DNA from 4 places in the Jejuibacter calystegiae genome. Region 3 is predicted to be linked to each of the others. Evidence: predicted binding sites of a transcription regulator. Region 3 holds the regulator's gene; each other region holds the start of a gene.
What was found. The regulator PurR, encoded in region 3, represses purine synthesis genes. The targets are predictions, from matches to a motif close to CANGCAAACGTTTGCNTG.
Positions count from the first base shown of each region.

Region 1: the regulator PurR is predicted to act here: its motif matches at 1,772-1,789, upstream of guaB (IMP dehydrogenase).
Region 2: the regulator PurR is predicted to act here: its motif matches at 2,533-2,550, upstream of glyA (serine hydroxymethyltransferase).
Region 4: the regulator PurR is predicted to act here: its motif matches at 1,470-1,487, upstream of gltB (glutamate synthase large subunit).

Region 1 covers NZ_CP040428.1:4,972,155-4,975,858, forward strand. Annotated here, with positions in the region: gene guaA (glutamine-hydrolyzing GMP synthase) at 1-179, opposite strand, end outside; gene guaB (IMP dehydrogenase) at 245-1,711, opposite strand; gene xseA (exodeoxyribonuclease VII large subunit) at 1,880-3,253, shown strand; gene FEM41_RS23350 (M4 family metallopeptidase) at 3,325-3,704, shown strand, end outside.
Region 2 covers NZ_CP040428.1:3,911,563-3,915,266, forward strand. Annotated here, with positions in the region: gene FEM41_RS18010 (sarcosine oxidase subunit beta family protein) at 1-1,175, opposite strand, end outside; gene glyA (serine hydroxymethyltransferase) at 1,194-2,495, opposite strand; gene FEM41_RS18020 (GlxA family transcriptional regulator) at 2,698-3,704, opposite strand, start outside.
Region 3 covers NZ_CP040428.1:3,562,715-3,566,418, forward strand. Annotated here, with positions in the region: gene punC (purine nucleoside transporter PunC) at 1-152, opposite strand, end outside; gene punR (DNA-binding transcriptional activator PunR) at 271-1,182, shown strand; gene purR (HTH-type transcriptional repressor PurR) at 1,218-2,243, opposite strand; gene cydH (cytochrome bd-I oxidase subunit CydH) at 2,544-2,633, shown strand; gene FEM41_RS16440 (MFS transporter) at 2,825-3,704, shown strand, end outside.
Region 4 covers NZ_CP040428.1:629,735-633,438, reverse strand. Annotated here, with positions in the region: gene gltB (glutamate synthase large subunit) at 1-1,438, opposite strand, end outside; gene mnmL (tRNA modification radical SAM protein MnmL/YtqA) at 2,122-3,048, shown strand; gene arcB (aerobic respiration two-component sensor histidine kinase ArcB) at 3,126-3,704, shown strand, end outside.

The DNA of each region.
Region 1 (3,704 bases), 1.4 Mb from region 3:
GGACCGCCGGAAAGAATAATCCCGTTGGGGTTAAACCCACGAATCTGTTCTTCAGTCACATCCCACGCCCAGAGTTCGCAGTACACGCCCAGTTCACGCACGCGGCGCGCAACCAGCTGGGTATACTGAGAACCGAAGTCGAGAATAAGTATGCGATGTTTATGAATGTTTTCCGTCATTGACGTTTATTCCGAGGCAGTAGCAATTAAAGTCAATCGCCCGGCGCAGGGCCGGGCGAGTCATATCAGGAGCCCAGGCGATAGTTGGGGGACTCTTTGGTGATGGTCACATCGTGGACGTGACTTTCCTGAATCCCCGCGCCGCTGATGCGAACAAACTCCGCTTTGGTGCGCAGGGCGTCGATAGTACCACAGCCGGTCAGGCCCATACAGGAGCGCAGGCCCCCCATCTGCTGATGCACTATCTCTTTCAGGCGGCCCTTATAGGCTACGCGCCCTTCAATCCCTTCCGGCACCAGTTTGTCGGCGGCGTTATCGCTCTGGAAGTAGCGATCGGAAGAGCCTTTGGACATGGCGCCCAGCGAGCCCATACCGCGGTAGGATTTGAAGGAACGGCCCTGGTAGAGTTCGATCTCCCCCGGGGACTCTTCGGTGCCCGCCAGCATGGAGCCCACCATCACGGCGCTGGCGCCAGCGGCGATAGCCTTGGCAATGTCGCCGGAGAAACGGATACCGCCATCGGCGATAACCGGAATACCGGTGCCTTCCAGCGCTTCAACGGCGTCGGAGACGGCAGTGATCTGCGGAACCCCTACCCCGGTGACGATACGGGTAGTACAGATGGAGCCGGGGCCGATACCCACTTTCACTGCGCTAACGCCAGCTTCCGCCAGGGCACGCGCGCCAGCGGCCGTCGCGACGTTACCGCCGATAATCTGCAGATCCGGGTATTTGGCGCGGGTTTCGCGAATGCGCTCCAGCACCCCTTCGGAATGACCGTGGGAAGAGTCGATCAGCAGCACGTCAACGCCTGCGGCAACCAGCGCGTCGATACGCTCTTCGTTACCGGCGCCAGCGCCAACCGCAGCGCCTACGCGCAGGCGGCCATGCTCATCTTTACAGGCGTTCGGCTTACGCTCGGCCTTCTGGAAATCTTTCACGGTGATCATGCCGCGCAGGTGGAAACCTTCATCCACCACCAGCGCCTTCTCAACGCGCTTTTCGTGCATGCGGGTCAGCACCACATCGCGGGACTCGCCTTCACGCACGGTGACCAGACGCTCTTTCGGGGTCATATAGGCGCTGACTGGCTGGCTGAGATCGGTCACGAAACGCACGTCACGGCCGGTGATGATACCGACCAGTTCGTTAGCTTCGTTAACCACCGGGTAACCGGCAAAGCCGTTACGCTCGGTCAGCTCTCTGACCTCTTTCAGGGTGGTGGAAGGCAGCACGGTCTGCGGGTCAGTCACTACGCCGCTTTCGTGTTTCTTCACCCGCCGAACCTCTTCGGCCTGGCGCTCAATGGACATGTTCTTGTGAATAAAACCAAGTCCGCCTTCCTGAGCCAGCGCAATCGCCAGACGCGCTTCGGTGACGGTATCCATAGCCGCAGAAAGCATAGGAATATTCAGGCGAATGGATTGGGTCAGTTGAGTACTGAGATCGGCGGTGTTCGGCAGAACGGTGGAGTGTGCGGGAACCAGCAGAACGTCATCAAACGTGAGTGCTTCTTTAGCGATACGTAGCATGGGCAATATCTCGACCTGGGGGTTAGAGAACAGATAAAATATTGCCGCGGCATTATACAGGTGGTAATCGGTTGCATCCACATTTTTTTGCTAAAAAACTTGCCTTCACCTGTCGTAACGGTAGTATCGACTGAATAACCTGCTGATTTGGAATTTGATCCAGCTCACATGTCTTCGATTCTCCCCGCCTCCGTTTTTACCGTCACCCGTCTTAATCAGACGGTGCGTCAACTGCTGGAACGCGAAATGGGCCAGGTCTGGATAAGCGGCGAAATCTCTAACTTTAGCCGCCCTGCCTCAGGTCACTGGTACTTCACGCTGAAGGATGACGGCGCCCAGGTACGCTGTGCCATGTTCCGCAACAGCAATCGCCGCGTCACCTTCCGCCCGGAACAGGGCCAGCAGGTGCTGATTCGGGCGAATATCACACTCTATGAGCCGCGCGGCGACTACCAGATTATTGCCGAAAGCATGCAGCCCGCAGGCGATGGCCTGCTGCAACAGCAGTTCGAGCTGCTCAAGCAAAAGCTTAATGACGAGGGGCTGTTCGACCCGGCGCTCAAACAGGCGCTGCCAACCCCGGCGCACCAGGTTGGGGTGGTAACCTCGAAATCCGGCGCCGCGCTGCACGATATCCTGCACGTTCTGAAGCGTCGCGATCCTTCGCTGCCGGTGGTTATCTACCCCACCGCGGTACAGGGCGCCGAAGCGCCCGCGCAGATCGTTCGCGCCATCGAACTGGCAAACCTTCGCAATGAGTGTGATGTGCTGATCGTCGGGCGCGGCGGTGGCTCGCTGGAAGATCTGTGGAGCTTTAACGACGAACGGGTGGCCCGGGCGATTTTCGCCAGCCGTATTCCCATCGTCAGCGCCGTAGGGCATGAAACCGACGTGACCATCGCCGACTTCGTGGCCGATCTGCGCGCTCCGACCCCTTCGGCCGCCGCGGAGATCGTCAGCCGTAATCAGCAGGAGCTGCTGCGTCAGAGCCAGGGGCAACAGCGTCGGCTGGAGATGGCGATGGATTACTACCTGGCCGGTTGCGCCCGACGTTTTTCCCTGGTGAATCATCGTCTGCAGCAGCAGCATCCGCAGCTACGCCTGGCCCGCCAGCAGACCGCGCTTATTCGGCTACGCCAGCGGATGGACGGCGCTCTGGAGCAGCAGATGAAACGCGCTAACGAGCGCCAGCTTCGCCTGGTCCGCCGTCTTGACCAGCAGCAGCCACAGCCCCATATCCACCGCGCCGCCAGCCGGATTCAGAATCTGGAATATCGACTGTCTCAGACTATGTCCCGTCGCCTGAGCGCCACCCGCGAGCGCTTTGGCAGCGCCCTGACTCACCTTGAAGCCGTCAGCCCGCTGGCGACGCTGGCCCGTGGTTATAGCGTGACTTCCGCATCTGACGGCAAAGTGCTGAAACAGACCGCCCAGGTGCACGCCGGCGATAGCCTGACCACCCGCCTGGCGGACGGCTGGGTAGAAAGTCAGGTGACCCGCATCACGCCCGAGAAAAAACGACGCGCCAAAAAGGCCCCCTGAACCACCGGTGCGCCTTCCGGCGGCTATACTTAAGCCACCAGGCGGAAGGCATCGACATCAGGGAGGCCCGAATGAGACGCAGCCAATACTCCGGCGTTATCCCGCCCTATATTCTGACCCGAATTATCGCCCACGGCTCGGCGCTCCAGCAGCGCTGCGCCCGCCAGACGCTGACCCATGTACAGACGCTGATGGCCCAGGGCTATCCCCGACAGCGTCATGCCGCCACCGGCGCCAAAGGCGCGCTGCTGCGCGACATCTACGATGCGCAAAATCAGGAACAGCTTCCCGGCGTGCAGGCCCGTAAAGAGGGTCAGCCCGCCAGCGGCGACAGCGCCGTAGATGAAGCTTACGACTATCTGGGGATTACCCACGACTTCTTCTGGCGCGAGTACCAGCGCGACTCGCTGGATAATCAGGGTATGTCGCTGGTCGGCACCGTCCATTACGG
Region 2 (3,704 bases), 350 kb from region 3:
GCCAGCGGATGGGGCTCGCCCTTCGCCAGGCTGGCGGCAAAGACGTGGGCCGAGCCCGGCGTGGCTTTAAAGCCGCCGGTTCCCCAGCCGCAGTTAAACCACAGCCCTTTCACTTTGGTGGGCGACAGAATCGGACTGGCGTCCGGCGTGGTATCGACGATGCCGCCCCACTGTCGGTTCATGCGCACCCGCGAGAAGGCCGGGAACATTTCGACGATCGCCTGAAGCGTATGTTCGATGGTGGCATAGCTGCCGCGCTGCCCGTAGCCGGTGTAGCCGTCGATACCGGCGCCAATTACCAGATCGCCTTTGTCCGACTGGCTGATGTAGCCGTGAACGTGGTTCGACATCACCACGGTATCCAGCACCGGCTTCAGCGGTTCGGAAACCAGCGCCTGGAGCGGATGCGATTCCAGCGGCAGTTTCAGCCCGGCCATTCCCGCCAGTACCCCGGAGTTGCCCGCCGCCACGCAGCCCACGGTGCGGGCTTCGATATCGCCACGGGTGGTATGAACGCCGTAAACCTGGCCGTCGCGCATCATAAAGCCGGTGACTTCGGTCTGTTGCAGGATGTCCACTCCCAGGGCATCCGCCGCACGGGCAAAGCCCCAGGCCACGGCGTCATGACGCGCCACACCGCCCCTGGGTTGCCAGGAGGCGCCCAGGATCGGATAACGGGCGTTTTTGGAACAGTCGAGCATCGGCACCAGATCCTGCACCTGGCGGGCATCCAGTACCTCGCCGTCAATGCCGTTCAGGCGGTTGGCGTTAACCCTGCGGCGAATGTCGCGCATATCCTGAAGGGTATGCCCCAGGTTCAGCACTCCACGCTGGGAAAACATCACGTTGTAGTTGAGATCCTGCGACAGCCCTTCCCACAGTTTCATGGAATGCTCAAACAGCGCCGCCGCCTCATCCCACAGGTAGTTGGAACGCACGATGGTGGTGTTGCGGGCCGTATTACCGCCCCCCAGCCAGCCCTTTTCTACCACCGCGACGTTAGTAATGCCGAACTCTTTCGCCAGGTAATAGGCGGTTCCCAGTCCATGACCGCCGCCGCCGATAATAATCACATCGTAGGACTTCTTCGGCATGGGATTGCGCCACATGCGCGGCCAGTTTTCATGGTGGCTCATACCGTGGCGCAGCAGGCTAAGCCCTGAATAATTTTGCATCGGATAGCTCCCTGTCTGTCAGGCGAAAGCGGGTCGGGACAGCGTCATGCCCTGGGGTTCGCCGTAAACCGGATAACGGGCGCACAGCTCCGCCACCCTGGAACGCACCCAGGCTTCGATATTGCTGCTCTCTTCGCCTTTCGCCAGGGTATCCAGGATGTCGCAGATCCACTCCGCCAGCTCTTCGCATTCACGCTGACCAAAGCCGCGAGTGGTGACCGCCGGGGTGCCGATACGCAGTCCCGAAGTGACAAAGGGGCTACGGGGATCGTTTGGTACGGCGTTTTTGTTGACGGTGATATTGGCGCGACCCAGGGCGGCATCCGCCTCTTTACCGGTAATGCCCTGACGAATCAGCGACACCAGGAACAGATGGTTATCGGTTCCGCCGGAGACCAGATCGAAACCGCGGCGGGCAAAGACGCCGGCCATCGCCCGGGCATTGTCGATAACCCGGGCCTGGTAGCGGACAAATTCTTCGTTCATCGCTTCACGCAGCGCCACCGCTTTAGCCGCAATCACGTGCATCAGGGGACCGCCCTGCTGCCCGGGGAACACCGCGCCATTCAGTTTCTTGTACAGCTCTTCATCGCCGCTGGCGGAGAGGATCATCCCGCCGCGCGGGCCGCGCAGGGTCTTATGGGTGGTAGTGGTCACCACATGGGCATGGGGCAACGGGCTGGGGTAGCAGCGGGCCGCCACCAGCCCGGCTACGTGGGCCATATCCACCATCAGCCAGGCGCCCACTTCGTCGGCGATCTCACGAAACCGACGCCAGTTCACCACCCGGGCATAGGCGGAAAAACCGGCGATAATCAGCTTCGGCCGATGTTCACGGGCCAGCGCCAGCACTTCGTCGTAGTCGATTTCGCCGGTTTCCGGGTTCAGGCCATATTGCACCGCGTTGTAGTGCTTACCGGAAACGTTGGGGGCCGCGCCGTGCGTTAAGTGGCCGCCATGGGCCAGGCTCATCCCCAGAATAGTGTCCCCCGGCGCCACCAGCGCCATAAAGGCCGCGGCATTGGCCTGAGCGCCGGAGTGCGGCTGTACGTTGGCGTAATCCGCCCCGAACAGCATGCAGGCGCGCTCAATCGCCAGCCGCTCCACCACGTCAACGTGTTCGCAGCCGCCGTAATAGCGCTTGCCAGGATAACCTTCGGCATATTTGTTGGTCAGTTGACTCCCCTGTACCGCCATCACCTGAGGACTGGCGTAATTTTCGGAAGCGATCAGTTCGATATGGCTTTCCTGGCGCACCATCTCATCAACGACGGCGGCGAACAGCTGCGGATCGGTATTGTTCAAATCATCGGCATTCATCTGATTATCCTCAGGGTTAGCGCTACGGCGGCACCATCCGCCATCCGTTAGCCAGGATAGACCGGAGGGCGGTCCTGAAGATTGAGCAGATGCGACACCTTTCTGTCACAATCGCGACACAGGTTTTTAATTGATTGTTATTAAAGGAAATAGACTGACCGCGGGGATTTGTATTTTTGCGTGAAATAGCAAAAAACGCCGGTTAACCTCGGCGCTGAAGGCGTTCGGGCTCTCCGATATGCAAAAAGAAGGGATCAACTGCCCGATCGCTACCGGTTTTGCGGGCCTGCGACGGCGTGTAGCCAAAGGCTTCGCGGAACTGACGCGAGAAGTGGGCGGTATCAGAAAAACCACAGCGCTCGCCAATGTCAGTGATGGTGCGCGGGGTGTAGTGCAGCAGCCACAGGCCGTAGCGCAGCCGCAGATTGCGCATAAAACGCTGAGGAGTCACCCCCAGTTCGTCGCGGAATTTACGTTCGATATTGCGCCGCGAGGTGCCCACCCGCCGCGCCAGATCGTCGATAGACAGCGATTCGCCCAGGTGCTGGGAAATGATATCAATGGCCCGGCGCAGCGCCCTGTCCGCCACCCGTTCGAACACCACCGGCTGCGGCTGCGGATGTTCGCCGCGCCGCCCTTCGTCAATCAGCATGATATGCAGGCTTTTCATGGCCCAGGCGCGACCCAGATGGCGTTCCACCAGGTAGGCGGCCAGATCCGCCGCCGCGCTGCCGCCAGCGCAGGTGATCAAATCGCCGTCATCCACGAACAGCCGGTCGGCCACCGGCGCGACTTCCGGAAAACGGTGGGTCAGATCGCCATGGTGATACCAGCTCACGCAGCAGCGACGCCCGGGCATCACCCCGGCCTGAATCAGCGCAAATACGCCGGTGCAGATCCCCACCAGCGGCCCCCCTGCCGCTGCCGCCCGGCGAATATAGTCCAGCGCCAGCTGGTCGGTGCGGTCGTTTTCATCCTGCACCCCGCCGATGACCACCAGGTAATCAAAGCGCGTCGGATCATCAAAAGGCTTGCAGGGAGAAACGGCGGCGTCGCAACTGGAAAGCGCTGGCTGGCCGTCGCCGGTCATAAAGCGCCAGTGGCAGCGCACCTGACAGCTGCGATCCCCCTCATCGGCGGCCAGCCTCAGGCAGTCGACAAAAGCGGCAAACGGCAGCAGCGTAAAGCGTTGTAGCAGAACAAAACCTA
Region 3 (3,704 bases):
AGAAACAGGCTCAGACTGGCGCTAATAGCGCCGGGGCTGGTGTTCAGACTCTGCTGCATGGCGGAAAACGCCGGCAAATACATATCGGTGGCCAGAAAGCCGATAACGCTCAGACCGGCTAGCCAGACCATAAATCCTTTTCCAGGTTGCATGATTTCTCTCTAAGATCTTTTTTGGGTGATGCAGGGAATGGGCGCAGTGTAAGGAGTGCATCATCGCTTGTGAAACGCTAATATTTGCCTGTTGCATTCAAATTTTTTGCAGGCAGATATGTGGTCGGAATACTCACTGGAAGTGGTGGATGCTGTTGCCCGCAACGGCAGCTTTAGTTCGGCAGCCCAGGAGCTGCACCGGGTGCCTTCGGCGGTCAGTTATACGGTACGTCAGTTAGAGGCGTGGCTGGCGGTTCCGCTGTTCGTGCGCCGCCATCGAGATGTCGAACTGACGGAGGCCGGGGCCTTTTTTCTGCGCGAAGGACGGGAGGTTATCAAAAAAATGCTCTCCACCCGTCAGCGCTGCCAGCAGATTGCCAACGGCTGGCGCGGGCAGCTCTCCATCGCCGTGGATAACATCGTTAAACCGGCGCGTACCCGCCAACTGGTGCTGGATTTCTACCGCCATTTCCCCGATGTGGAGCTGCGGGTTTCTCGTGAAGTGTTTAACGGCGTATGGGACGCGCTGGAGGACGGGCGCGTAGAGCTGGCGATCGGCGCCACCCGGGCAGTACCGGTTGGTGGCCGTTACGCCTTTCGGGATATGGGGATGCTGCGCTGGCATTGCGTGGTGGCGTCCGGTCATCCGCTGGCGGTAGCGGAGGGGGCGCTGGATGATGAACGACTGCGACGCTGGCCGTCGCTGGTCCTGGAAGATACCTCGCGCTCACTACCCAAGCGTACGACCTGGCTGCTGGATAACCAGCGGCGCATGGTGGTGCCGGACTGGGAGACGGCAAGAGAGTGCCTGGATGCCGGGCTCTGTGTCGGCATGGTACCAGCCCACGTTGCGCAACCGCGGATAAAAAGCGGTCAGTGGGTAGCGCTGGCTCTGGAGAATCGCTTTCCGGATGCCGCCTGCTGTCTGAGCTGGCGCCAGAACGAAGACTCACCGGTGCTGGGCTGGCTGCTGGATTATCTGGGGGATAGCGAAACGCTGAATGCGGAGTGGCTGAAGGAGCCCGGTTGAGCGGGCTCCCCTGTGCCTGGCGGCGATAGTGGTACTTAGCGGCGATAGTCGCGGAACGGGCCATCGGCCACCGAGCGGCGCTCAATCAGGCGCGGGTGAACCTCCAGGGTGCGGGACTGTTCGCGCTTATTGACGATACGGTCAATCAGCATATTAAAGGCGGTCTCCCCCAGTGAGTCCTTGGGCTGGTGGATGGTGGTCAGCGCCGGGGTAAAGTAGCGGGAGTTGCGCACGTTATCGTAGCCGATAATCGAAATATCCTGGGGCACCCGCAGCCCCATTTCGTCGGCGGCACACAGGGCGCCCATCGCCATCACATCGCCGCCGCAGAATACTGCCGTGGGGCGCTGGGGGACAGACAGAATCTGCTGCATGGCGCGGTAGCCGGATTCCGGCTCGAAGTCGCCCTGCACCACCCACTTTTCATTCAGTTTGATGCGCGCTTCTTCCAGCGCCTTCTTAAAGCCTGCCAGGCGGCCTGCGCCGGTATTGCGGTGCGGAGAGCCGGGAATCGCGCCGATATCACGATGGCCGCGTTCAATCAGGTAGCGTCCCGCCATATAGCCGCCTTCGAAGGCGTTATCGATGACCGAGTCGGTGAAATCAGCTTTCGCTTCGCCCCAGTCCATGACCACCATCGGGATATGGCGGTACTCTTCGAGCATCGCCAGCAGCGGTTCCGGATATTCCGAGCACATTACCAGCAGGCCGTCGACGCGTTTCTGAGCCATCATCGACAGGTAGGCGCGCTGTTTCTCCTGATTGTTCCAGGCGTTGCCCAGCACCAGGGTATAGCCCTTATCAAAGCAGCTTTTCTCTATGGCTTCGATAATTTCCGCAAAGTAGGGGGCCTCACTGCTGGTGGCCAGCAGCCCGATGGTTTTAGTGTGATTCACTTTCAGGCTGCGGGCTACGGCGCTGGGCGAGTAGTGCAGCTCTTTGATGGCGGCCCATACCGCATTACGGGTCTCTTCCGCGACAAAGCGGGTTTTATTGATAACATGCGACACCGTAGTGGTGGAGACGTTTGCCCGCTTTGCCACATCTTTGATTGTTGCCATCAGTCGTCACTCCCGGCCATTTCCTGGTCTCCTTGAATACCGGCCGGTTAATCGTTTGCCTGGACTTATCCCGGGGCGCAACTTTTCAGGTTGCAGGTATGTCGGGGAAGCGACACTGGACGGGAGGAGGGCATTACCGGACGGCGTAAAAACACGTTAGCCGGGGATTTTGTCCTATCTTTGCTAAAAGTGGAAGAGGAAATCTGCATTCAGGGCCACTTGATACAGGATTTTCAGGGGCGTTTGTGGGAAAATGAATCAGTCATTACGCTAATATGGAAAAAAGCACAGGAGAAAATCATGAGTACCGAACTGAAATACTCGCTGGTCACCACTATTATCGCGCTCGGCGTGATTGTGTGCGGCGCACTGACTGCCGTACTGCATTAATCCCCGACCCGGATGCGCGTCGTTGCGTATCCGGGCCTTTCTATTATTGCTATTTGCGCAACAGCCTTTTGCTTTTAACACGTCTTTAACTTTCCTCCGCAGACTGTCATTATTCTCCGCCTGACGATTTCCGGCAGCAGTGAGTTCCGCCCTGGTGGAAGCTGTCTCCCGAATTTACCGGAGAAATAACAATGAAATTTAATTTCCCCTTACTGGCGCTGGCCATTGGGGCATTTGGTATAGGAACAACAGAATTTTCGCCCATGGGGCTGCTGCCTGTTATCGCCGATGGGGTGGGCGTCTCCATCCCCGTGGCCGGTATGCTGATCAGCGCTTATGCGATTGGCGTTATGGTGGGAGCGCCGTTGATGACGCTGCTGCTGTCACATCGTGCCAGACGCAGTGCGCTGCTGTTTCTGATGGGAATCTTTATTGTCGGTAATGTGCTGTCGGCGCTGGCGCCCAGCTATGGCTGGCTTCTGGCCTCCCGGATTATCACCAGCCTTAACCATGGTGCCTTCTTCGGGCTGGGTTCGGTGGTGGCGGCGAGTCTGGTCCCCAAAGAGAAGCAGGCCAGCGCGGTCGCCACCATGTTTATGGGGCTGACCATCGCCAATATCGGCGGCGTGCCAGCGGCAACCTGGCTGGGTAGCGCCATTGGCTGGCGTATGTCCTTCCTGGCCACCGCCGGTCTTGGCGTGGTGGCGATGTTAAGTCTGTGGCTGTCGCTGCCTGCGGGCGGCGCGGGCGATCGTCCGGACGTGAAGCGCGAGCTGGGGGTACTGATGCGCCCTCAGGTACTGATGGCGTTGCTGACCACGGTTCTGGGGGCGGGGGCGATGTTTACGCTTTATACCTATATTTCGCCAGTGTTGCAGCGGGTGACTCATGCTTCGCCGGATTTTATTACCGGTATGCTGGTGCTGGTTGGGCTGGGTTTTTCACTGGGCAACTATCTTGGCGGCCGTTTTGCCGATCGCTCGGTCAACGGCACCCTGAAAGGGTTTTTACTGCTGCTGACCGTGATTATGGTCACGATCCCCTGGCTGGCGCGTAGTGAAGTCGGTGCCG
Region 4 (3,704 bases), 2.2 Mb from region 3:
CCTGGCCATTTTCGCCCAGAACGCGGATCACCGAGTCCAGCTCTTCGCCGCTGTAGTTAAACTGCTTCTGATAGCTCGACAGCAGAGTGTCGTCCATTTCACGCACGCCGACCTGGTCGTCAGACAGCTCTTCGAAGGGCACCAGGCGCTGAACGTACTGGTCCATCCAGGCTTTGTAAGGGTGACGTCCCTTAAGCTCATCATCGGTTTGCGCCGAGTGCAGGATCTGCCCGCTGCGGGTGTCGATCACCATCAGTTCGCCGGGGCCGACGCGCCCTTTTTCCACCACTTCATCGGGCTGATAGTCCCAGATCCCCACTTCCGAGGCGCAGGTGATTAGCTTATCTTTGGTGATGACGTAGCGCGCCGGGCGCAGGCCGTTGCGGTCCAGACTACAGGCCGCGAAGCGACCGTCGGACAGAACGATACCCGCCGGGCCGTCCCAGGGCTCCATATGCATGGAGTTAAAGTCGAAGAAGGCGCGCAATTCGGGATCCATATCCGGGTTGTTCTGCCAGGCCGGCGGTACCAGCAGACGCATGGCGCGGACAATATCCATACCGCCGCTTAACAGCAGCTCCAGCATGTTATCCAGCGAGCTGGAGTCGGATCCGGTTTCGTTAACGAAAGGCGCGGCATCCTGCAGATCGGGAATCAGCGGGGTCTTAAACTTATAGGTGCGAGCCCGGGCCCACTGGCGGTTACCGGTAATAGTATTGATTTCACCGTTGTGCGCCAGATAGCGGAAAGGCTGAGCCAGCGGCCAGCGCGGCACGGTATTAGTGGAGAAGCGCTGGTGAAACAGGCAGATGGAGGATTCCAGGCGCAGATCGGCCAGGTCCAGGTAGAAGCGCGGCAGATCCGCCGGCATACACAGACCTTTATAGATGTTCACCAGATTGGACAGGCTACAGACGTAGAAATCCTGATCCTGAATGCGTTTTTCAATGCGGCGGCGGGCGATGAACAGACGGCGCTCCATATCGCGTGGGCGCCAGCCCGCCGGGGCGTTAACAAAAATTTGCTCAATGCGGGGCAGGGAGGAGAGGGCGATTTCACCGAGTACATCGTCGTTGGTTGGCACGTCGCGCCAGCCGACGATAGACAGGGTTTCCTGGCGCAGCTCCTCTTCAACGATCTCGCGGCAGGCGCGCGCGATGGCGTCGTCCTTGCTTAAGAAAATCATGCCAACCGCGTAATTTTTGGCAAGACGCCAGCCCCGCTCTTCGGCCACCAGGCGGAAAAAACGGTCGGGTTTCTGTAACAGCAGGCCGCAGCCATCGCCGGTTTTACCATCGGCAAGAATGGCGCCGCGGTGCTGCATGCGGGCCAGTGCGTGGATAGCGGTACGCACTACTTTGTGGCTGGGTTCGCCTTCTATGTGGGCGATCAGGCCAAAACCACAGTTATCCTTCTCTAAGGATTTATCGTACAACATATCAGTGAACCTCCCCAGGCTCTGCGAGATTCCCGATACCGTTTGCTTTTGGGCGCAGAAGGGGCTGTGGCGACGAGTTGCGCGTGATTCACGCCTGACCCGAATTCGCCCTCCTTCAGACCTTCGCAGCGGCGGCACAAGTGTTGAGGACTTGCTTAAGAGGGAATCTCAATTACTGCATAAATATGATGGGGAGACCCCCATCGAGAAAGCTTCCAGCGAAATTCCAACTTATCGGGAAAGCGAACACAGGTCAAATGGCAAACTTATTTATCAAAAAAGCGTGTCGGTTGTTGTTATGTTTATGTATTTAAAGGATTTTATTGTATTTCAATCTACAATCTGGCCAATACCCGCGCTGGGCTTTCTGTGATCCCTCTCACTAAATTATCAGCCCATCAATATCGATGAATGCTGCCGTCAGACTTAATTCCAGATTTTTTCACCAGTTTCCATTGAAAATGCAATCTATATGACTGTTTTAGGAGCCGAATAAATAATTTAACCAGACAGGGAAAAATATAAGGATAAGTTATTGGCTGGGTTACGGGTAAAGTTGCAGTAATAGTGAATGGATATGCATATGAAGAAATCCCCCCCACAGACGCTTGATCCAGGTCATCGCCAGAGGGTAAGGATAATGGCAGGCTGGCCCCCTTTTTCACGGGCCGGTCAGACAGATTATGCAGTTACAGGAATTAGTCAATATGTTTGGCGGCGATCTTCGCCGCCGCTACGGCGAAAAGGTTCATAAGCTGGCGCTGCATGGTGGCTTCAACTGTCCTAACCGGGATGGCACCCTGGGGCGCGGGGGCTGCACGTTTTGTAATGTCGCCTCGTTTGCCGATGAGAGTCAGCAGTACCTATCTATCCGCGAGCAACTGGACACGCAGTCTGGCAAGCTGGATCGGGCTCGGCGCTGGCTTGCCTATTTCCAGGCTTACACCAGCACCTTTGCGGAAGTGGAGGTGTTAAGAAAAATGTACCAGCAGGCGGTCGCCCGGGCGGAGGTGGTGGGGCTGTGTGTTGGCACGCGACCAGATTGCGTGCCGGAAAGCGTGTTGGATTTGCTGAGCGACTACCGGGAACAGGGCTATGAGGTCTGGTTGGAGCTGGGGCTACAGAGCGCTCACGACAAAACCTTGCACCGTATCAATCGCGGCCATGATTTTGCCTGTTATCAGGAGACGACCCGACGCGCCAGGGCGCGCGGTCTGAAGGTGTGCTGCCATCTGATTGTCGGGCTACCCGGCGAGGGCCAACAGGCCTGTCTGCAAACGCTCGAAAAGGTGGCGGAGACCGGCGTCGACGGGATTAAACTGCATCCGTTACATATCGTTGAAGGCAGTATTATGGCGAAGGCCTGGCGGGCCGGTCGATTAACGCCTCCCGAACTCACAGAATATGGCGCCATCGCCGGGGAGATGATTCGCCATACCCCACCGGAGATTGTCTGGCATCGGGTTTCGGCCAGCGCTCGCCGCCCCACGCTGCTGGCGCCGCTATGGTGTGAAAATCGCTGGTCCGGCATGCTGGAGGTCGATCGCTGGCTACGGGCCCACGGCCCACAGGGATCGGCGCTGGGGCGTCCCTGGCACTCTCCGGAGTAACGGGACGTTAACCTGCTGTCAATATTGCGCTATTTTTCCGGTATGATTGAGATTCAAACGCAGCTAAGGAATCCCTGATGAAGCAAATCCGGAAACTGGCGCAGTATTATGTCGACCTGATGATGAAGCTGGGCCTGGTCCGCTTCTCCCTGCTGTTGGCCCTGGCGCTGGTGGTGCTGGCGATGGTAGTGCAAATGGCGGTTACCATGCTGCTGCGCGGCCAGGTAGAGAGCATTGACGTTATCCGTTCGATCTTTTTCGGTCTGCTGATCACCCCCTGGGCAGTCTATTTCCTGTCGGTGGTGGTTGAGCAACTGGAAGAGTCGCGACAGCGGCTCAGTCGGTTGGTGGAAAAGCTGGAGGAGATGCGCGAGCGCGATCTGATGCTTAACGTCCAGCTTAAGGACAATATCACCCAGCTGAATCAGGAGATTGCCGAGCGCGAAAAGGCGGAAGCCGAACGTCATACCATGCTGGAAAAGCTAAAGGTCGAAATGAAGGAGCGCGAAGAGACCCAGATTCGCCTTGAGCAGCAATCCTCTTTCCTGCGTTCTTTCCTTGATGCCTCCCCGGATCTGGTGTTCTATCGCAATGAAGATAAAGAGTTTTCCGGCTGCAACCGGGCCATGGAGCTGCTGACTGGCAAAAGCGAGAAG